DNA from 3 places in the Enterococcus salsurae genome. Region 1 is predicted to be linked to each of the others. Evidence: riboswitches for the same ligand, from Rfam matches in the RefSeq annotation. Region 1 holds a riboswitch; each other region holds the start of a gene.
What was found. Region 1 has a riboswitch for thiamine pyrophosphate ahead of ACYVRS_RS09385 (YkoF family thiamine/hydroxymethylpyrimidine-binding protein). Riboswitches for the same ligand answer to the same signal wherever they lie in the genome.
Positions count from the first base shown of each region.

Region 2: it holds a riboswitch for thiamine pyrophosphate, as region 1 does, so the genes downstream of both, thiT (energy-coupled thiamine transporter ThiT) here and ACYVRS_RS09385 (YkoF family thiamine/hydroxymethylpyrimidine-binding protein) in region 1, are expected to answer to the same signal.
Region 3: it holds a riboswitch for thiamine pyrophosphate, as region 1 does, so the genes downstream of both, thiT (energy-coupled thiamine transporter ThiT) here and ACYVRS_RS09385 (YkoF family thiamine/hydroxymethylpyrimidine-binding protein) in region 1, are expected to answer to the same signal.

Region 1 covers NZ_BAAHWY010000003.1:244,874-252,350, reverse strand. Annotated here, with positions in the region: gene ACYVRS_RS09400 (NAD(P)/FAD-dependent oxidoreductase) at 1-732, shown strand, start outside; gene ACYVRS_RS09395 (plasmid pRiA4b ORF-3 family protein) at 772-1,779, opposite strand; gene ACYVRS_RS09390 (metal ABC transporter solute-binding protein, Zn/Mn family) at 1,845-3,407, opposite strand; TPP riboswitch at 3,704-3,803, shown strand; gene ACYVRS_RS09385 (YkoF family thiamine/hydroxymethylpyrimidine-binding protein) at 3,894-4,502, shown strand; gene ACYVRS_RS09380 (ECF transporter S component) at 4,495-5,100, shown strand; gene ACYVRS_RS09375 (ABC transporter ATP-binding protein) at 5,097-6,512, shown strand; gene ACYVRS_RS09370 (energy-coupling factor transporter transmembrane component T) at 6,436-7,119, shown strand; gene ACYVRS_RS09365 (S24/S26 family peptidase) at 7,136-7,477, opposite strand, start outside.
Region 2 covers NZ_BAAHWY010000001.1:826,963-834,439, reverse strand. Annotated here, with positions in the region: gene purR (pur operon repressor) at 1-287, shown strand, start outside; gene glmU (bifunctional UDP-N-acetylglucosamine diphosphorylase/glucosamine-1-phosphate N-acetyltransferase GlmU) at 450-1,829, shown strand; gene ACYVRS_RS04080 (ribose-phosphate diphosphokinase) at 1,941-2,915, shown strand; TPP riboswitch at 3,073-3,174, shown strand; gene thiT (energy-coupled thiamine transporter ThiT) at 3,227-3,799, shown strand; gene ACYVRS_RS04070 (hypothetical protein) at 3,833-4,621, opposite strand; gene ACYVRS_RS04065 (class A sortase) at 4,853-5,566, shown strand; gene ACYVRS_RS04060 (patatin-like phospholipase family protein) at 5,640-7,310, shown strand; gene ACYVRS_RS04055 (YdbC family protein) at 7,291-7,477, shown strand, end outside.
Region 3 covers NZ_BAAHWY010000004.1:149,473-156,949, reverse strand. Annotated here, with positions in the region: gene ACYVRS_RS10865 (sugar ABC transporter ATP-binding protein) at 183-1,700, shown strand; gene ACYVRS_RS10860 (ABC transporter permease) at 1,720-2,724, shown strand; gene ACYVRS_RS10855 (ABC transporter substrate-binding protein) at 2,736-3,737, shown strand; gene ACYVRS_RS10850 (hypothetical protein) at 3,760-4,137, shown strand; TPP riboswitch at 4,247-4,346, shown strand; gene thiT (energy-coupled thiamine transporter ThiT) at 4,401-4,961, shown strand; gene ACYVRS_RS10840 (DNA translocase FtsK) at 5,120-7,477, shown strand, end outside.

The sequences.
Region 1 (7,477 bases):
AAGCCACAACCGTCGTTATCAATCAGTGGCGGGGGGCGCTTAGACGGTCGCGCCTATCTTTTGCATTTGAAAAAGATCGCCCAGAAAAAGAACGTCAAATTTATTGAAGGATCTGCAGTGATCCAGCAACAATCTGATGGATGGCAGATAAAAGTGAATGAACAAAGCATCTTCTCAGACATCCTTTGTGTCACCGCTGGCCCAGGTATCGCGCAGCTATTGGCTCCTTTGGGTTATCAAGTAGACGTCCGACCGCAAAAAGGACAACTCTTGTCCTTTGCTACACCATTTCACACGGATGACTGGCCGGTAGCCATGTTGGCAGGTGAAGGTGATTTGATTCCCTTTGCCGATGGGACTATTTTGCTGGGCGCAACCCATGAAAACAACGCAAAATGGGACTTGACACCGACAGAGGAGGCAAAACTACAGCTAACAGCTGGTATCAGCGATTTTCTGCAAGACCCGAACAGCCTCTTTTCTATGCCCCTATCCTATCGCGTAGGCACTCGGGCTTATACATCAGATTTTGCGCCTTTTTTTGGTGATGTTTCTGGTCACGGCACCTTATTTGCGGCAAGCGGATTGGGCTCATCGGGGTTGACCACTGGCCCTTTCATCGGCTATTTGATTGCACAATCTTTAAATAGCCATATGCACCATGTCATGCATTTTTCGCAATACAGCAAACCTATGACAGACTATATCACCCACTCCGTGGATTTGACCTAAAAAATAGCACAAAAAAACTGGCCGCAGCCAGTTTTTTTTTTAGAAAAATTCACCTGTATCCCAGTATTCAGCAAGTTGTTCATTCAACATATCTCTATCTAATGGTTCTCTCACATCATCAAACATGTCTTCCACCGGTACATCCCCCACTGCTTTGATACAGACAGGATAATAAGGTACGTTGACTTCTTCTTTTGTCAGTCTTTTTTCGATCTTGATTTTATGCGTCCAATCCGCCCCCATATCGTAAATATAGGTCAACGATGTGCATTCTTGAAAATCTTGATCGATCGTTGCCTTTTCACTGGAAGAAGAAATACCAACACCAAATGACTTTTGTCCAGCAAAAAAGAGATAGACATGGTTGTTCATCCACTCAAAAGCGATCTGGATCAAGAGATGGAGCTGCTCATAGCTGATCCCTGCAGGAATGACCAAGCGACGCCAGATTGGCGGACGATATCCTTCTAGATCGATTCGAATCTGATAGGCCGCTGGTTGATCATCAGTCTCATCAAAGACGGTATTTGTTATTGGAAAAGGCACCACTTTTTGAGAAGCAGCTGCGATCCGAGGATCATCGACGGGCAAAAGATCATGCTCTTCCGGTTCCACATCTCTGATCATGCGCATCATGGCCACTTTCTTATCTTCCGACCAAAATTGCGGTTTTGACATTCGTGAAAAAAAAGTTGGTTGTTTTTCTGCGAAAATAAAGATGATTTCTAAGTATTGGCTTTTGGTCAAGTGTTTTTCTTTATATAAACAGTAATAAAAATCTTCTATCGCACTTTTGGCATAGGGTAGATAACGCAAACTATACGGCACTTCTTGCGGGATCAACTCAGTGTAGAGTTCAGTCACAAATGCTTTATCTTTTAATTGACTAAGCCCACCAACAAGTTCTGCACAAAAGATCAGATAAAAGACTGGATCCAAATAATGTTCTAGATCATCATCACTGACAATGGTTGGTCCACCATACAAGTCTACATGATCCATCATTCGGTCGATGACTTTCGCTAATCGCTTTAATGTTTTTTCCAAATCAAAACCGCTCCTTCCTATCAGCTTTACTTTGACGAAAAGAGCGGTAAATGTCAATCTTTTTTTTAATGGGCCAGCATTTCCTGAGCAATCTCCAAACCAGTCATCTCAGATGGATAATAAGTTGGCCAATGGTCCATCTCTTTCAGCAAGGCTTCTTGACTCTCATTGCCAAAATAAATATGGAAATGGTGCGCTACTTCAGATGCGATTGCATGATCACTGAATTGAATATATTTAAATGCGGCATCTTCATCATCGGTCTCAAATAAATAGCGTACGCCGCGATTTCCCGCTTCATAAGTCAATATTTCTTTGCCTGCATAGGTATACGTTGCTTCTTTTTCAGTTCCGTCGTCAAACACAAAGCGCATGGTTTGATCGGTGATGTTGATTGAAGCAACATCTGTTTGATAACCAGTTGTATAGTAGGCTTTGTATTCTTCCGCAGTCATCTTTTGTGTTTGTTTGGCTTTGTAATCAAAGACTTGATCCAATGTCCCATCTGCTAAGAAAGGATATACGGATTGCCAATCGCCAGCCCAATCAGATAAGGGACGATCTTCTACTGCATGATCGTCAAAGTAGCCATTGTAGACGGTTTTTTCTTTTTCCGTTTCCGCAATTTCTTTGTCATTGGCTACATCTGTGGTTTTTCTTAAAGCATCACGGTTTTGTTCCATAATAGAAATATAGTTTTCACCATTGTCCATTTGTTCTTGGGTCAAGCCTTCTAACGGATTCAGCACCGCCAGTTCAACACCGGCTTCTGATGCCAACGTCCGGGCGATACTATCTTTGGCATTTTCCTCAAAATAAATCGTTTCGATCCCAGTTTCAGTCACAAAGTCTTTCAATTCAGTAATTCGTGAAGCAGAAGGCTCTTCACTTGGAGAAAGTCCAGAAATCGGCACTTGTGTCAATCCATATTCTAGTGCCAAGTAACCGAAAGCCGCATGCTGTGTGACAAAGTGACTTTGTGATGGATTGCTGAAGGCTTCTAGATATGATGCATGCAATGCTTCCAGTTCCTCTAGGTAGGCTGTTGCATTTGTATCAAAAGCAGTTGCTTTTTCTGGATAGGCTGCACTTAATTGATCACGGATTGCTTCAACTTGTTTGATTGCTATACTCGGCGCCAACCAGACATGGGGGTCTAATTCATGAGAATGACCATCATCCCCGTGGTCATGATCGTGGTCGTGGTCGTGGTCATGGTCGTGATCGTCATCGCCAGGCAACAAAATCATGCCTTCTGTCGCTTTGACAACTGTCACATTTCCTTCATCGAGTGTGGTTTCAATCGAGGGTACCCACATTTCCATATTTTCATTGTTATACACAAAGACATCGGCATCTTGGATCGTGGCCATATCTTTTGCAGAAGGTTCATAGTCATGGGAATCTGTGCCAGCAGGCATCAGCAATGTCACTTCCCCTTCGTCGCCAACGATTTGCTGGGTAAAGTCATACATTGGATAAAAAGTCGCAACGACTTGAATAGGATCACTGACAGCTTCAGCAGAAACAGCTTCCGATTGATTCGTGCTATCAGTCCCTCCTTGACCGCAGGCTGCCAACCCAAGCGCTGTTATCGATAATAACGTTATTTTAAAAAACTTCTTCATTTTTTTGAAACACTCCTTTTTCATTTTCCTTCTTTCTTACTGACGAAATAAATACTATGAAATCAATTACGGTTTACGAAAACAAAACGTAAAGATTACGTTTTACTCTCAATTCACTACTTTACACAACTAATTTCAACCTGTCAATATCATTTTTCATGTTTTTTTATATGATAGATTCTTCATATAAAATCGCTTCAGTCATCAAAAAGATCTCATTGTATCTGTTGCCGCCTTCGTCTCTATAGTTGTTCTTTCTCAGTTGATGTGCTACACTGTGGTCATTCAATTGAATATTTATCCACTAGGGGCGCTTTATGCTGAGATAGACTTTGGTCTGGTCCCTTTGAACCTGATTTGGTTAGTACCAACGTAGGGAAGTGGCGACGCACAACTTTTTGCGTTCCCATTTTTCTGTCTGCATGTGGATAGTTAAAGGGGGAACGCTTTTTTTGCGGGCAGAATGATCAGAAAGGAGAGTTTAAAATGGAAGCATGTCAAACAGGAATGATCGATATTACAGGGTGTCGGGTAAGTGTATATCCAATGAAAGACCAGTTCGCCACCCAAATTTTAACGAGTATCAAAGAAACTGATACCAGTGCAGTGTGGAAGCAAACGGATCTCTTCAGCACATTGTACCGAGGAGAACCGGCAAGTGTGGTAGATGCGGCAGCAGCATTGATGATCAACGCCTATGAGCCACACACACATCTTGTTGGTGAATTTACATTTTCGAAAGGATGCCCAGGGGATCATGCTGGCGATAGTTACTTGAATGGCCAACAAGCAAAACCAAATGATGCCAATAACATAGCGAAAGGCGATTTTCTCGTTGATTGCAAATACTCCTTCTATGCGTTTGGTGAAAACAATTATATGGAAGAAATCGCCGCCATCGTTGCTTTGGCAGCTGATCATGGATTGAAGCCTCGCTCGGCGCACTATGTAACACTCTTATCGGGCACTGCCAGCCAATTATTCACCTATTTTGAAGCTGCATTGGCGTATGCCCATGCGCACCTTTCCCATTATGTCTTAGAGGCAACGATCTCTGTCAATAGCCCCTCTAAGGAGGTGGCGGCACATGTTTAAATGGGCTTTAAAAGATGTGATCATGGTGGGGATCGCTTCATTGATTTTTGGGGTCATCTATCTGGGCGCCGTTCATTTCGGCCTGCTATTAGGGACACTTCTGACCCCTTTTGGCCTATCAGTTCTGGCCAATGAATTCATTTTTGGTGTTTGGTTCATGGCCGCAGCTTTTGCAGGCTATGTCTTGCGGAAACCTGGTGCCGCGACGATCACAGAAATGATCGCTGCTTTGCTGGAAGTCTTTATGGGCAACTTTTATGGCCCAATCATTTTTATCAGTGGGTTTGTCCAAGGAATTGGTACTGAAGCAGGATTTGCGTTGGGGGGCTATCGGCGCTACGGCTGGTTCCCGTTGATCACAGGTGCGATCGGTGCAACGATCACTAGTTTCATATGGGGCATTATCCGGTCAAATTTCGTTGATCTAAAATGGCAGCTCCTACTGACGATATTTGTGATTCGCTTATGTTCTGCCTTATTTTTCTCGGCATTTTTGATCAAGATCGTCTGTGACCATTTGACACGTATGGGTGTATTGAACAGTTATCCAATTGCTGCAGATCCGACCTTACAGGTCGCTGGAAAGACGTCTCGATGAGCTTACAATTAACAGATTGTCAATTTGCTTGCGATCACCAGACAATCACAGCTTCTTTCGAATTACATCCGGGAGAAACCAAAGCCATCTATGGCCCTTCCGGGTCAGGAAAAAGCACCCTCTTTCGTATTCTTGCAGGATTGAGCCAAGAGGTCTTCTTGTCAGGAAGCTATACCATTGATGCCCATTCTATCGATGATTTATCCGTTCGTGCACGCGCCACACTGATTAGTCTGATGTTTCAAAATCCTGATACTCAGTTTTGTATGCATACCGCCAGAGAAGAATTGCTTTTCTGTTTAGAAAATCGCGGGATTGCGCCAAAAGATATGCCGCAACGTGTGGAGGATGCCCTTTCTTTTTGTGAGATCGAGGCCCTTGCCGACCAGCCATTGCGCACGTTATCCGGTGGCCAAAAACAGTTGGTTGCTTTGGCTTGCTGTCTAGTCATGGAAAGTCGGTACTTATTGTTAGATGAACCTTTTGCCAACCTTGATCATCAGACGCGCAAGCAATTGGTCCAAAAATTACGTCAGTTGCAAAGCACGCACAATATCGGTATCCTACTGATTGATCATCAAGTTTCATATGTTACAGATTGGGTTGAACAGTGGTTGATGATCGAGGCGCAATTCCTTTCACTCGATCAAGAAGCCATTTTGGCGTTGGAAAGTGTGATTACCAACAGATTGCCGGTTCCTTCTATAGAGGAACCCGCATCAAAAGAAGCACTAGTTTTAGAAGATCTTCGCTTTTCAGCGGGATCTCACTCAATCCATCTGCCAACATTTCACTTGCCAGCCGGTGGCCTAATCGGCATCACTGGTAAGAGCGGGATCGGCAAATCAACTTTCTTGAACGTCTTGTTGCATGACCATCCTTATCAGGGCGTCGTTCGGGTCAATCAAAAAAACATTGCCACAGTCAAACAAGCGTTCACCCAAATGAGTTGGATCATGCAAAATCCCCAAGATCAGTTCATCGCCACCACAGTTGCAGACGAATTGCGGGTTGGCAATCAAGACATTTCAATTGAGTCCTGCTTGGCCCAGCTGCACTTAGATGAAAAAAGCCACACCTCCCCTTTTCTATTGAGCCAAGGGCAACAGCGGAGATTGGCAGTTGCCAGCTTTTTGTTTCGCCCTGTCCCCATCCTGCTCGTGGATGAGCCGACATATGGCCAAGACCTTGAACAAGCCTGGCAGATCATGCAAATGCTGGCAGATAAAGCCAAATCTGGCACGCTGGTCCTCATCGTCAGCCATGATACGGAACTATTGCAGGCATTTTGCAGCCAGATCATTGATTTCAATCTTTATCTAACGGAGGATGCCTATGAAAACACTCAACCCAAGCGTCAAGTTATTCGTGATTTTAGCACTCGCATTGGTCATTTCTTTTCAAACAAATAGCAGATTGACTCTGTTGGTCACGATTGTTTTCTTATTGCTGACGCTCAAAGAATTGACGATCAAAAAAACTTGCTTGTTGTTCAGCCTCTTATCTCTGTCCGCATTGGGTGTATTTTTTACCGGTCTGATTTTTTACCAGAATCAAACAACGCAAGGTAGTCAGACGCAAGCGATTCAGTATGGCATAGACATGGCAGCGCGCGTCTATTGCTTCGGGATATTAGGGACGGCCTTTACTGCCTCTACCAAAATTGATGACTTGATTTATTCATTACAACAACAAATAGCTTTGCCACCTGTCTTTGCCTATGGCTTAATGGCAGCTTTTCAAATTGCCCCCATCTTGCCCACCGAATACAAACATATCAAGCAAAGTTTGCGGTCCCGCGGCATGACTGTCGGTCCCTTCTCAATGACCTTCTTGATCCCACTGCTCGTCAAGTCAGTCCGCTGGTCAGAGTTATTGGCCGATGCGATGACATCAAGAGGTTTTGATCCTGCTGCCAGCAGAAGTTATGCAAAAACCTTCACGATCACCCGCCGAGATTGGCTATTTATCCTTTGTTGTTTGACCGGCAGTTTGATTGGTACATTTTATTTATCGTAAGGTGAAAAGGACCATTTCAATATGAAATGGTCCTTTTTAATGATCCAGTTTTGACTTGATACAATGTCACAAAAATCGTCGTTGTTAACACATACAAGGCGAAAACACCATATAAGCAATGAATAAAAAACATCGTCCGTTGATTGATCAAGCGTCCCAGATGCGGAAGATGAAAAATAGGCTGGCCAATCAATTGGCTTTTGTGGATAGCCTTTTGCTCCAATTGCTGTTGATTGTCACCAATCGTGTAAATCATCGATTGATCGTCTTCTATCGCCACGATCCGGCGGGTTTGCATCTCTTTTCCTTGATTGATGTAATAGGTCACTTCGTTTCCAACAACCAAATTGTCTTCAGT
Region 2 (7,477 bases), on a different contig from region 1:
AGCGGATCGAGAAGATGGAATTATCCAAACGCAGTTTAAAACGCGGTTCTCGCGTGTTGGTGGTCGACGACTTTATGAAAGGCGGCGGTACGGTCAACGGGATGAAGAGTTTGATCGAAGAATTCGAAGCAGAACTCGTCGGGATCACGGTATTTGCTGAAACGAAATTCAAAGGTAAGCGGGCAATCACGGATTATAGCTCATTGTTGTACGTCGAAGATGTTGATACACAAACCAAAACGATCTCGGTTGTACCAGGAAATTATTTTACAAAAGAAGCTGAATAATTGAAACACCTTGCTCGCGGATGTTCATCTGAAGCAAGGTTTTTTTTTAATTGGTCTAGGTGCAAATAACGCTAAACATTGAAATTTACAATCACTTGGGCTAAACTAATTATAGGATAAACCAAAGGGCAGAACATGTCCCAATCGATAGGAGTGGAATACGTGGAAGCACGTTATGCAATTATTTTGGCAGCTGGTAAAGGCACACGCATGAAATCAAAGTTATACAAAGTCTTACATCCAGTTTGCGGGAAACCAATGGTCGAGCATATTATGAATCGTGTGGCTGTAACTGCACCTGAAGAGATCGTTACGATCGTCGGTCACGGCGCAGAAATGGTGAAAGAACAACTAGGGGACCGCACACAATACGCCCTTCAAGCTGAGCAGTTAGGGACAGGGCATGCAGTTGTCCAAGCTGAAACATTTTTGAAAGGCAAAAAAGGGACAACACTTGTGATTAGCGGGGATACACCGCTTTTAACGACCGAAACATTGAACAATTTGTTTGATTACCATCAAGGCAAAAACGCCTCAGCCACAATTTTAACTGCCCAAGCAGACGATCCAACCGGTTATGGCCGTATTTTGCGTGATCATGTCGGCATCGTAGAGAAAATCGTTGAGCAAAAAGATGCTACAACGGAGGAAGCACTAGTCAGAGAAATCAATACAGGGACGTACTGTTTTGATAATGAGCTGCTTTTTGATGCCTTGGCAAAATTAGATACAGACAATGCGCAAGGGGAATATTATCTAACGGACATTATCGAGATCTTGAAAGAAGAAGGCAAAATTATCGCGGCGTATCAAACCGAAGATTTCAATGAATCATTAGGCGTGAATGATCGCTTGGCATTGGCCGAAGCCAATCGATTGATGCGGATTCGTATCAATCAAACCCACATGCGCAATGGTGTCACGTTGATCGATCCGGCAACGACTTACATTGACGAAGGTGTTGTGATCGGTTCAGATACATTGATTGAAGCAGGGGTCGTGATCAAAGGCCAGACAACGATTGGCGATGATTGCATCATCACAGCCTCGTCGCAAATCATTGACAGTCAAATCAAGGATCATGTTACGATCAAAGCATCTGTTGTCGAAGAAAGTATCATTCATGCAGGAGCCGATGTGGGTCCTAATGCGCACTTGCGGCCAAAAGCTGAAATCATGGAAGGTGCCCATGTGGGCAACTTTGTTGAGATCAAAAATGCCACGATCGGCGAAGGAACCAAAGTTGGTCACTTAACCTATGTTGGGGATGCAACATTAGGCAAAAATATCAATGTCGGCTGTGGTGTCGTATTTGTCAATTATGATGGCAAACATAAATTTAAAACGACTGTCGGCGACAACACCTTTATCGGTTCGGGTTCAAATTTAGTTGCACCATTGGCGATTGCTGAAGAAACGATGATCGCAGCAGGATCCACGATCACCCAAGATGTGCCCAAGCACAGTATGGCGATTGCACGTGCCCGCCAAGAGAATAAAGCGGATTATGCAAAAAAACTGCCTTATCTAAATGAGAAATAGCGAAATGACTTGATTTATTCACGAAAAATGACTACTATTTATTAGGAAGAAGATTCTAGTAAAATAGTCGTCATTTTTTATTAGTTACACGTAAAGAAAGTGGAGGTTCTCATGTCAAATCATTATTTTGATCCAAGATTGAAGATTTTTTCTCTGAACTCAAATCGTCCTTTAGCGGAAAAAATCGCAGCTGCAGTAGGTGTCGAATTAGGTAAGTGTTCCGTAAAACAATTCAGCGATGGCGAAATCCAAGTGAATATCGAAGAAAGTATTCGCGGTTCACATGTCTATGTGATCCAATCGACCAGCAGTCCTGTAAATGATAACTTAATGGAATTGTTGATCATGATCGACGCATTGAAACGCGCAAGTGCGAAGACGATCAATGTGGTCATGCCTTATTACGGCTACGCTAGACAAGACCGAAAAGCACGTTCAAGAGAACCAATCACAGCAAAACTTGTAGCAAATATGATTGAAAAAGCCGGTGCGGACCGTATGGTGACACTTGACTTGCACGCATCACAAATCCAAGGATTTTTCGATATGCCAGTCGATCATTTGATGGGTGCGCCATTGATTGCCAATTACTTTTTAGAACGCAATATCCAAGGAGATGACGTTGTTGTCGTTTCACCAGACCATGGTGGCGTGACGCGCGCGCGCAAACTGGCTGAGTTTCTTAAATCACCCATTGCAATCATTGACAAACGTCGGCCTAAAGCCAATGTAGCTGAAGTCATGAACATTATTGGTCATGTTGAAGGCAAAACGTGTGTCTTGATCGATGATATGATCGATACGGCAGGAACCATTACACTAGCGGCCAATGCCTTGAAACAAGCAGGTGCCAAAAGTGTCTATGCCTCATGTACACACCCAGTATTGTCAGGCCCAGCTTTGGAACGGATCGAAGATTCTGCCATCGAACATTTGGTTGTGACTGACTCGATTTATTTGCCAGCAGACCGCAAATCAGAAAAAATCGATGAAATCAGTGTTGGTGCGTTGATGGGCGAAGCCATCAAACGAATCCATGAGAACAAACCTGTAAGTCCATTGTTTGAATCAAAATTATCTATCTAATACTTGGCGATCCTTCAAGTATGTTGTATCCTCCAGTTGACCGAGACAGCTGGAGGATTTTTATATTTGATTGGTATCGGAACAATAACGCTTCTTTTTTTACAGAAGTATGATATGCTATGAGAGGACTTACAGTCCAAAAAAAAACAAATAGAATCTAATCACAAAGGGGAGCCTGAAAAGGCTGAGAATGAGTATACTCTAAACCCTTCGTACCTGTTTCGGTCATACGAACGTAGGAATTGTGACGAGTTGAAGTGTCTGACACTTCTCCTTTGTGAATTGTGATGATTCGAAAAGGAGGAGTTTTTTTGACGAAAAAAATTGATCTGCGGGTATGGACGGAAGGGACGATGATTGCGGCGCTTGGGGTGGCATTGTCTTTTATTCCAGTACAATCGGTCAATGCAGGGTTGGATCTCTCGCTGGGATTGGTTCCTTTGGTCTTGTATTCCTATCGCCGCGGTTTTGTGCCTGGTGTGACAGCTGGCTTCATGTGGGGGCTATTGAACATACTGGTGGGTAGTGCCATGAAAAATTTCATCAGCGTCCCGCAAATTATTTTTGAATATCCTTTTGCCTTTGCCTTTGGTGGATTTGGCGGGTTGTTTGCCAATCGGATCCAACAAGCACTGCGGAACAAAGCCAATATCGCTTATTGGTATATCGGGATTGGTGGATTTATCGCCGTGGTTTGCCGCTGGTTCTGGCATTTCTGGGCGGGGGTATTTGTTTGGGGAATGTATGCACCAGAAGGTCAAAGCCCCTATGTCTATTCACTGATTTTTAATGGCGGGTCCGTAGTGATCAACACCATATATGTTAGTGTTGTGTTGATATTATTAGCCAAAACCGCACCAAAATTATTTTTGCCGAAAGGATAAAATAAAAAATGTCATGCCCGCGAGTCGTGTGGGTCATGACATTTTTTTGTCCATAAAGCCAAAAGCTAGATCTTCTTGATCAATATCTAATGTCCATTTTTTTTGGTTGGCGTAGTAGCGCAACACGGCAATTTGATCAAGGGAACTTTTGTTGACTTGGCTGCTTTTCAAACCGGAGTCTTCCATCAGATAAATCGGGATCGTGAATGTTTTGTCGATCAATTGATCTTGGCTCAAGCAGAATAAGACACCTTCTTGCATGACACTACGGAGTTCTTTCAGTAGATTGAAGTCTAATTTTTCGACAGAAACAGCTTTTTTGAAGAAAGAAATACGGTCGTTGATTTTTTCTAAGACGATTCGGGTGATTCGATCGGCTAAAATGCGGTAATACTCGTCCAAGTAGCGGTAATATACACGGGAGCGGTTGTCTTTCAAATCAAAAAAGACAAAGTTGTTTTGCAATTTATAAAAAAACGGTGAATGCAAGTGGGTTTTCATATGGCCAAAATATAACAGTTCTGAAATCTCTAACGGTGTGAGTTCCTTCAACATATCGAAATCATTGAAATCGACCCATTTCATTTCTTCCGTGACGCGTCCTTTGTTCAATTGCTGGAAGAAAAGTTGCACATTTTCGATGCCGCGAATCACTTTGAGGCCAGTGTGGCCGTCAAATTCACCAAATTCGCTGGAAGGATCAAGCAAAAGCAGATTCTTGGGTTGATGCACAATGCTCTTGTTGAAATCTTGGGGGGCAAGCCCACGGGTCAAGACGGCATTGCTGGTTGTATCTATATGTACGTAAATCGTATTGGACATGCCGGTTGATCCCTCCTATGTAATATGTTCATTCTACAACAAAGCGCTGAAAAATGCTTGTATCTTTTCGTTTAAAGTTATATTACAAAATAACAGAAAAAACAATTTTTAAGCTCCACCCCCCTCTTTGCCTAAACATTTCTTTTCTTTTGGTAAAATAACTGAGCAAAATTGGCGCTATCAAGAGGTTTTTGGTATGATAAAAGGAGATAAAAATTGGAGAGATATGAGATGAAAAAAAAGAAGAGATTCAGGCGCTGGCTCAGCAATCTTTTTTTGTTATTATTGCTTTTAGTTGGACTCGTGCTGGTATTCAACAATCAAATCAAAAACTTCTTTATCAAGCAGACCGGGGATGCATACGCGGTCAGTGAAATCAGTCGTGCCGATGTCGAAAAAAACATGGAAGCTGACACGACATTTGATTTCGATGCAGTGGAGCCGGCCAGTTCAGAAGCAGTGCTGAGAGCGCAACTCAGCAATAAAGTATTGCCTGTGATCGGGGGCGTAGCGATCCCAAGTGTGGCGATCAATTTACCGATTTTCAAAGGGTTATCCAATGAAGCCTTATTATATGGTGCAGGGACTTTGAGCCCTACGCAGCAAATGGGTGAAGGCAATTATGCCTTAGCCAGTCACCGCGCACAATCGCCGGAACTGTTGTTTACACCTTTAGATGATGTGGCGATCGGTGCAACGATTTACATCACTGATTTGGAGAATATTTATACCTACACCGCGACTTCAACAGTGCGGGTCGAGCCAACAGATGTCTATCTTTTAGACGAAGTGGAAGGACGCAAGATGATCACATTGATTACCTGCGGCGAAATGGGTGGTATCACTCGGCGGGTCGTGCAAGGGGATCTGCAAGCAGTGACACCTGTTGCTGCAGCCACATCAGATATGTTGGCTGCATTTAATATGGCACAACGAACATTTTAACGTGAAGAATAGCGAGTGGTAGGTCAACAGCCGTGTCATTCGGCTATTCTTTTGTTCTTTAAGGAGATTTCTGATGAAAGCCAAAAAAGTAACGACCGTCGATTTCGTGTTGCAACGAAGGGCGTTTCAAGAAAGCCAGCTGACCTTTTCATTCTTTGACAGTCATTCTGCAGGCAGGGCGTATTTTGGCCAGCACATAGAGGAACAAGGCTGGCAGATCAACACACGTCAAGGCCGCTTGTACCTCAGTTGCCGTCTTGAAGAAAATCAAATGATCATTTATGATTTGTTGCATGAAGCCGATACGCAGTTTTCATGGCAAAAATACACGGGGGTTGTCGAAAGTTTTGCCCGCAGTCGATTTGCCGCAAGTGTCTGTTGGCGATTGCCTGACCATCCGCTATTTTCGGAGTTTTTCACCCAGCAAGGCTATCAAAAGGTGGCAGCCGGCTTTCAAAAAACATTGGTTTATAATACAGCCTTGGTTTTAGGTGGCGGCGGGGCTCATGGCGCATATCAAATAGGGGTCTGGCAAGCGCTGCAAGAGCGCGGCATCAATTTCAAGTGGATCACGGGTACCTCAGTGGGGGCGTTGAATGGCGCATTGATTTTGATGAATGATGTGGAAGCAGCGGTGGACTTGTGGGCCAATATTTCTAATGCCAAAGTTTTGCAATATCCGTTGGCAGAAGCCAAAGCGCAGACGTTGCGAGAAATGATGGACCAGACGCATTCCTTAGTGGTGACCGCATTGAAAACCAATGGTGCGCGCACGGAACCATTAGCCGCTTTATTGGCTTCAGTATTTGACGCAGAAAAATTTGCGCAAACGACTAGACAACTGCTGATTTGTACCACGCGACTGCCTGATTTCAAAGAAACGATTTATACCTTTGATCCTGCAGATACGGCAGAGAACCTGCAATGGCTGTTGGCTTCAGCATCTTTTTACCCGGCGATGCAAGCCCAGCAAATCAATGGTACTTATTATATCGATGGCGGCTACCGCAATAATCTGCCGATCGATGTAGCCATTGCACAAGGCGCAACAGAATGTATCACCGTGGATGTCCAAGGACCCGGCGTCAATAAAAAAATCAATGTGCCGGAAAATATCGCGCAAATTTCTCTCGGTTCCCCGTGGACGATGGGCAGCTTCTTGATCTTTGATGCCCAAAGGTCTTTAGACAATATGACCTTGGGCTATTTGGAAACGTTGAAAACCTTTGGCAAGTACCAAGGCTATTGGTATACTTTTGAGAAAGATGCCCAGTTCCAGCGTCCATGGCGACAGTGTTTGCGTTGGTTGAAGCAAGAGCACGCGTATCTATACGAAGAAATCAAAAAAACTGATTTCTTAAAAAAACTGCGTAAATTTTATCAAGGGGATATCCCAGTGGCCGAGTGGGGACGGATCTTGTTGGAGTGCAGCGCCAAGACATTACATTTGCCGCCAACAGTCATTTATGAACCAGCAACGATGACCCAAGGCATTGCCAAAAAAATTGCGCAAGAAGCCAATGGCGGTAGCGAAGCGTGGTCCATCAGTGAGTGGCTGACCTTTTATAAAGACCGTTTTTACCTTTTATCGGAGCAAAATCGTTTTTTGTTCTTTTATCGAACACAAGCCTTATCCACACCTGCATTGCAGCAAATCCGCCGGCGATATCCTCTGCTTGCGACGCTTGCTGCTTATAGTTATTATCTTTTGAAAGGAGATAGAGATGGAGAAATTTTCTTATGAAATCGTTGAAGAGATTGCCGTTTTGTCAGAAAACCCGAAAGGATGGCGCAAAGAATTGAACTTGGTCAGTTGGAGCGGACGGCCGCCGAAGTTTGACTTGCGAGATTGGGCACCTGATCATGAAAAAATGGGCAAAGGCATCACATTGTCCAATGAGGAATTTGAAG
Region 3 (7,477 bases), on a different contig from region 1:
ACCTCTCATTTTTATTTTACTCGAAGGACATCTTGAAGGAGGGTTTTTACACTTTATGTGTAAAAAATATATTGATTTACTCGTAATGGGTAAGTATAATGATTTGAGAAGATATTCGTCTATTTTATGTGGTATTTTTTTATTATTTGATGAATATGTTCAATAAAACAAGGAGGATAGGAATGAACAAAGAAGAAAACGAGTTGTTTCGAATGGAACATATCACGAAGACGTTTCCTGGCGTAAAGGCGCTAAGTGATGTTTCCTTTTCTGTGAATAAAGGAGAGGTGCATGGATTAGTTGGTGAAAATGGTGCTGGAAAGTCAACTTTGATGAAAGTGATGTCGGGGGTATACCAACCTGATTCAGGAGAAATATTCATTGAAGGCGTCAAAGTCAAAATGACGAATATTAAAAAAGCACAGGAACAAGGCGTGGCGATCATTTTTCAAGAGTTAAATTTATTGCCCCATTTAACAGTGGCAGACAATATTTTTATCGGGCGTCAACCGACAATGAAAGGGTTCATCCATGACAAAAAAATGCATAGTGACACGCAAATCATTTTGGATGAATTGGGTATCAACTTGAATAGCTATGAAATCGTCAGCCGTTTGAGCGTTGCGCAACAACAGATGGTCGAAATTGCAAAAGCGATATCAATGGATTCGAAAATACTTGTTTTAGATGAACCTTCTGCTGCATTAACTGAAAAAGAAATTGAGCAGCTATTTAAAATCATACGAAAGCTGCAAGAAAAAAATGTTGGGATGGTCTATATTTCTCACCGAATGGAAGAATTGGCGCAAATCTGTGCGCGGGTGACTGTTCTTCGAGATGGTGCGTATATAGGAACTGAGCGCTATGCAGATATTACGACCGAAAAATTGGTGAATATGATCGTTGGCAGAGAGTTGCATAACGTCTACCCTAAACATCAACGAAAGATTGGTGATACGGTATTAGAAATCAACCATTTAGAAAATGAGAGCGGTATCAATGTAGCGGGGATTTCAGTCCGTTCTGGAGAAATTGTCGGCATCGCAGGTTTAATGGGTGCTGGACGGACGGAGATTGCCCGGTGTCTTTTTGGTGCAGATAAGGCATTGAAACTAGATGTACGAATGGACGGCAAACCAGTCAAGATCACTAAGGTCAGTGATGCGATCAAATATGGGATAGGCTATGCGACTGAAGACCGGAAATATGATGGACTGGCATTGCAATTAGATGTTCGTTTCAATGTGAATATGGCTAGCTTAAGCAGAATCACACGCAAGGGAATAGTGGACGATCAAGCGGGGGAAGAAACTGCGCGTAAATATAAAGAAAAACTTTCTATACGCACACCAAGTTTAGGACAAACCGTAGCTAATTTGTCAGGAGGAAATCAACAAAAGATTGTTCTGGCAAAGTGGTTATGTAATGACGTTAACGTGTTGATCGTAGATGAACCTACTAGAGGAATCGATGTGGGTGCCAAGTACGAAGTCTATGAATTATTTAATGAATTGAGTGATTTAGGGGTGGCGATCATTATGATCAGTTCCGATTTGCCAGAAGTTTTAGGCATGAGCGACCGCATATTCGTCATTCATGAAGGGACTGTCAACGGTGAATTACCAGCTAAAGATACAACCCAAGAAGAAATCCTGTATCTTGCAGCTGGATACAATAAAAATATGGAAAACATAAGTTAATCAAAGGAGAATCGATTGAATGAAACAAGTGACTACATTGAAAAAAGAAAAAGAGATTTTTGCTCATCGCTTTAGCTTGAGTACGAGAAAAGCCATATTTTCAGGCATTGCATTGGTTATCCTTTTTATCATATTTGCGATTTTAAATCCAAATTTTATGGCGAAAAATAATTTGATCAATATTCTACAACAAGTTGTGACCTATGCCATCGTGGGGTATGGGCTAACCTTTGTTTTAGTGGGTGGAGGGACTGACCTTTCTGCAGGTGCATCTATGGGCTTATCAGGGATTATTGTCACAACGTTATTAATAGCAGGTGTTCCGCTGCCTTTAGCTATTTTGATTGCGCTGATATTTGGCATTTTAATGGGTGTTCTCAATGGATTTTCAATTGAGGTTTTAGGGGTTGTTCCGTTTATTGCTACCTTAGGTACGCAATGGGTTTTTCGAGGGCTAGCCAATGTGCTTGTTGATGGAAAACCAATTTATACCAATACGATCCCCAGCCAAGATGCGCAACAAGTATTCTATCAGATTGGTGGTGGGCGTCTGCCTGGCGGTATTCCGTATAGTGTATTGATTACTTTGATATATGGACTGATGCTAGCGTTCATTTTATCTAAGACAAAAATCGGCAGACAAATATATGCTTGCGGAAGCAATTTAGAGGCTGCAAAACTCTCTGGGATCAATGCTGTAGGTACAAGGATGTTTGCATACTGTGTCAGCGGATTTTCTGCATGTGTTGCAGGCATCATCGTCACATCAAGAATATCTTCTGCGCAACCTATGGCAGGACAAGGCATGGAGCTAGAAGCAATTGCGGCAGCGGTAATTGGCGGTGTATCCAATAGTGGTGGACAAGGTGCCATCGTCAATACGATTATCGGGGCTTTGATATTAGGCGTTCTGCGGAATGGCTTAAACATTATGGGAATCAGTTCATTTTGGCAACAAGTGATCATCGGTTTTATTCTAGTTGGTGTGATCGCACTGGATGTGCGTAGAAATAAAAAAAAGTAGGGGGAATACAAATGAAAAAGTTTATGCATACTTGTATCTTGATTGTCTGCAGTCTGCTTTTCCTAACCGCTTGCGCAAGCACAGAGAATGGAGAGGGAAGCAGCGATGGCAATGAAACAATCTATTTTTTGACTAAAGTCTTAGGCAATCAGTATTGGTCTGTAGTAGAGGAAGGTGCAAATGCAGCAGCCAAAGAATTGGGTGTGGATTTAGTCGTAACTGGTTTAGCCAATGAAGCTGAAGTTGAAAAACAAGTCCAGCAACTACAAGATGCAGTATCAGCTGGCGCGAGTGGGATCGTTGTTGGTCCGACAGATTCGACAGCGATGGCTAACCCGGTATCAGAAGCGTTTCAATCTGGGATTCCAATCGTCATCGTTGATACAATGATCAATACCGATGATTATTCAGTGGCTTTGATGACAGATAATGTAGAAGCCGGTAGAGAAGCGGCTGAAACAATGCTAGAACTTTTGAAACATCGAGGCATCTCGGAAAGTGAAGAAATGAAAGTTGGCGTACAGATTGGTGCATCGGGATCACAAACAATCATTGATCGCTTGTCAGGGTTCAATGAATATTGGGATTTGCACGCACCAGATACGTGGCAAGTATTGAATGAAGATATCAAGGTCAATGATGGCGATATCACAAAAGCGGTTGGTTTTACACAAGATATGCTGACTGCTTATCCAACGCTAAAAGCAGTATTTGGACCGAACAATGGTTCCACAGTTGGTTTTGTCACAGGTTTGATGGAAGCAAATCGGACGGATATCACATTGGTAGGTTTCGATTTCTCAAGTGAAATCGAGGATATGATTCGTACAGAAGCGTATGATGTTGCCACTATTCTACAGAAACAATATCTAATGGGCTATGAAGGTGTCAAACAAGCTGTAGAGCTCGCTCGCGGCATAGAACCTGATCAAAAAGTCGTTGATACGGGGACAATGGTGATTACCAAAGACAATATTGATGACCCAGAAATTGCAGATATTATCAACCCATGAAACCTATGGAGGAAGTGCGTCTATGCATGAATTTCTATTGAAAATGCGCCAACAATCTAAATCCTATAAAGCCAGAGAAAAAGCCTTCAATGAATTTTCCGACTTTATTTTTCCTTATGGGGAATCACAGCAGAGAAAAGTCACGCGTTTACTGATTGAGTTGTTCCCTAAAGAAAGAGAAAAATTTGTTCTGCTTTACTATATATTACTTAAGGATGCTTATATGACATTACAGGATTTTGATCAAGCGTATCAGATCGTCAAGAAGAAAAAAATCATTTCGGAAAATAGGAAGACTAAGTCTGTATCGCAAGTATTGATTGAAATAGACTGTGGAATTGATGGAGATCTCAATTACCCTTCAGCAAATGAATTATGCAATTCTGCTTTAGGAAGATGATCACGCTTATTGGTTTACTTACTTTGTCGACTCAATGAGAGAAAAAGGTTTCTCATTTCTTGTATATATGCTATTCTTGAAACGTGCAAAAAAAACAAAAAAATAGAATCTGATCACAAAGGGGAGCCAAATGGCTGAGAATGAGTTTACTCTAAACCCTTCGTACCTGTTTCGATCATTCGAGCGTAGGAATTGTGACGAGTTGAAGTATGGAATACTTCTCCTTTGTGAATTGTGACGATTCTGGAGGAGGAGTTTTTTATATGAATAGCAACACAAAAATCTGGGTAGAAGGAACGATTATTGCAGCATTGGCGATGATTCTTTCTTTCATACCTACCAATATTGGGAGCAGTTTCTCAGTTTCTCTAGGTCAAATTCCTTTGACTGTATTTGCGATTCGCAGAGGCTGGCGTCCTGGGTTGATGGCCGGTTTGGTGTGGGGATTATTGCATTTTCCATTAGGCCAAGTGTGGTATTTGAGTGTACTTCAAGTGCTGATTGAATATCCTTTTGCTTTTACTTTTGTTGGATTTGCGGGGCTTTATTCTAAAAAGATTCAGGCAGCAATAAAAACAAATGCTGGAAAACGTGTGATTGCATTACTAATAAACGCGTCGTTACTTGGGGCAACTGCTCGTTATTTCTGGCATTTTGTAGCTGGTTGGATATTTTGGGGTGCCTATGCATTATGGAATCTAAATCCATGGCTATTTTCATTAGTTATGAATAGTGCCAGTGGATTAGCGACAGCACTTGTAACTGCAATCGTTCTCGTATTTTTATATCGGACAGTTCCACAAATATTTTCTCCAAAAGCATAATGGAAATATTTCTGCCTATTCAGTATGTACACGGTTGGTGTACCGCTGAATAGGCAGTTTTCTTCAATATTTTGCGGGACTTAAAAAATTCTCACAGGAAAACTTTTGTTCGCCTTCTTTTTTCGTTATAATAGATAAAGATGAAAAGAGGGATAGACATGGCGCAAAAGAAACGCGCAAAGAAACGCAAAACAAAAAAACAGCAGCAACAACAAGAAAAATTAGTATTGGTCGGCGTCGGCTTATTGTTTATCTTGTTTTCGATATTTGGCTTTTTCCATTTAGGCTTTTTGGGGATGCTGATTGCCAATGGCTTTAGAATCGTTGGCGGCAATACCTACCGGGTTCTTTGTATCGCATTAGCGGCTTATGGCGGTTGGTTAGCTATCAAAACCACTGAAGCAAAATTCCAGCAATTTCGGCGGATTATCGGTTGTCTACTGATATATTTTGGTCTATTGATTATTTTGCATGCCCATCTTTTTGGGAATGTGATCAGTGAACAAACAAATGTACTGCAAACCACATGGATGACTTTGCTGGGGGATATTCGCCGCAGTCAAGTGAGTCAGAATGTTGGGGGTGGAATGACCGGTGCGTTGCTTTATAATGGCAGTTATTTCCTTGTCTCTCAAATTGGCAGTTATATCATAGCTGTTCTTTTGATGCTGGTTGGCGGCTTTTTGTTCAGCAACATGCGCAGCCATGAATTATTGGATCATTTGCAAACGGCAGGGGACAGCTTACAACGTTTCCTAGAAGGTTCTCCGGAAAAACAAGCGCAGAAAGAAGCCCGCAAAGCCGAAAAAGCGGCTGAAAGACAAGCCAAGAAAGAAGCGGAACGCGCGGCTGTTTTGGCAGAAATCAAAGAAAAGAATCAAGTGCGTCCAATGACTGAAGGGGAAAAGTTAGCCAAGGCAGAACAAGCCCAATCAACGGACACCTTCGAACCGGAACAATTGAGTTTTGTGCCGATCGATCATTTTCAAGAAGTCCCTAAAGCAACTGGCACATCCGCAGCGGCATCAGAGATGGCAGATGCACCACATCCTGCAGGCACGTCAAAACCGAGTAAACGGGTCAATGAGGATGGCGAAATTTTAGATGACGATGGCGAAGTATTGGAATTCGAAATCTCAGAAGAAGCGGAGAATCGAGATTACGAGTTGCCTTCTGCGGAATTATTGGATTCGATTCCGGCAACTGATCAAAGCAGTGAGTACAAAAAAATCGAAAAAAATATTGGTGTTCTTGAAACAACGTTCCAAAGTTTCGGTGTCGATGCCAAAGTCGTCAAAGCCAGTCTTGGGCCGGCAGTCACGAAATTTGAAGTTCAACCAGCAGTCGGCGTCAAGGTCAGCAAAATCGTTGGCTTGACAGATGATATCGCTCTGGCACTTGCCGCAAAAGATGTGCGAATGGAAGCACCGATCCCGGGTAAATCATTGATTGGGATCGAAGTGCCAAACAGCGCTATAAGCATGGTTTCTTTCAGAGAAGTGATCGATGCCCAGCCAGATCATCCAGATCAACTATTAGAAGTGCCCTTAGGACGGGATATCTCAGGGCGTGTCCAAACCGCAGATTTGACGAAAATGCCGCATTTATTGATTGCAGGCTCAACTGGGAGCGGGAAATCTGTTGCAATCAACGGAATCATTACTAGTATTTTGATGCGGGCCAAACCCCATGAAGTCAAATTGATGATGATTGATCCAAAAATGGTTGAACTGAATGTCTATAATGGCATCCCTCACCTGTTGACACCTGTCGTGACCAATCCGCGAAAAGCCGCGCAAGCTTTGCAAAAAGTCGTCAAAGAAATGGAAGAACGCTACGAAAAATTTGCAGCGACAGGCGTAAGAAATATTACCGGCTACAATGAATTGGTCATTAACAAGAATCTAGAAGATGGTGAAAATCGGCCAATCTTGCCTTTCATTGTCGTGATCGTTGATGAATTGGCGGACTTGATGATGGTGGCCAGCAATGAAGTGGAAGATGCAATCATTCGCTTAGCGCAAATGGCGCGGGCCGCCGGTATCCATATGATTTTGGCCACACAACGGCCTAGTGTCGATGTCATCACCGGAATCATCAAAGCCAATGTTCCTTCAAGGATGGCTTTCGCCGTTTCCAGCGGGGTCGACTCTCGGACGATCATTGACAGCAACGGTGCAGAGAAATTGCTGGGTCGCGGAGATATGCTGTATTTGCCGATGGGTGAGAACAAGCCAATCCGTGTCCAAGGTGCCTTTATTTCCGATCATGAAGTCGAACGAATCGTTACCTTTGTGACGGATCAGCAAGAAGCCAATTATGAAGAGAAAATGATGGTCACTGAAGAAGAAACGAGTACCAGTACTAGCGGTCAACCGCAAGATGAGTTGTTTGAAGAAGCCAAAGCGTTGGTGATCGATATGCAAACAGCAAGCGTGTCCTTATTGCAACGACGGTTTCGGGTAGGATATAATCGCGCTGCGCGTCTAGTGGATGAATTAGAAGCCCAAGGTGTG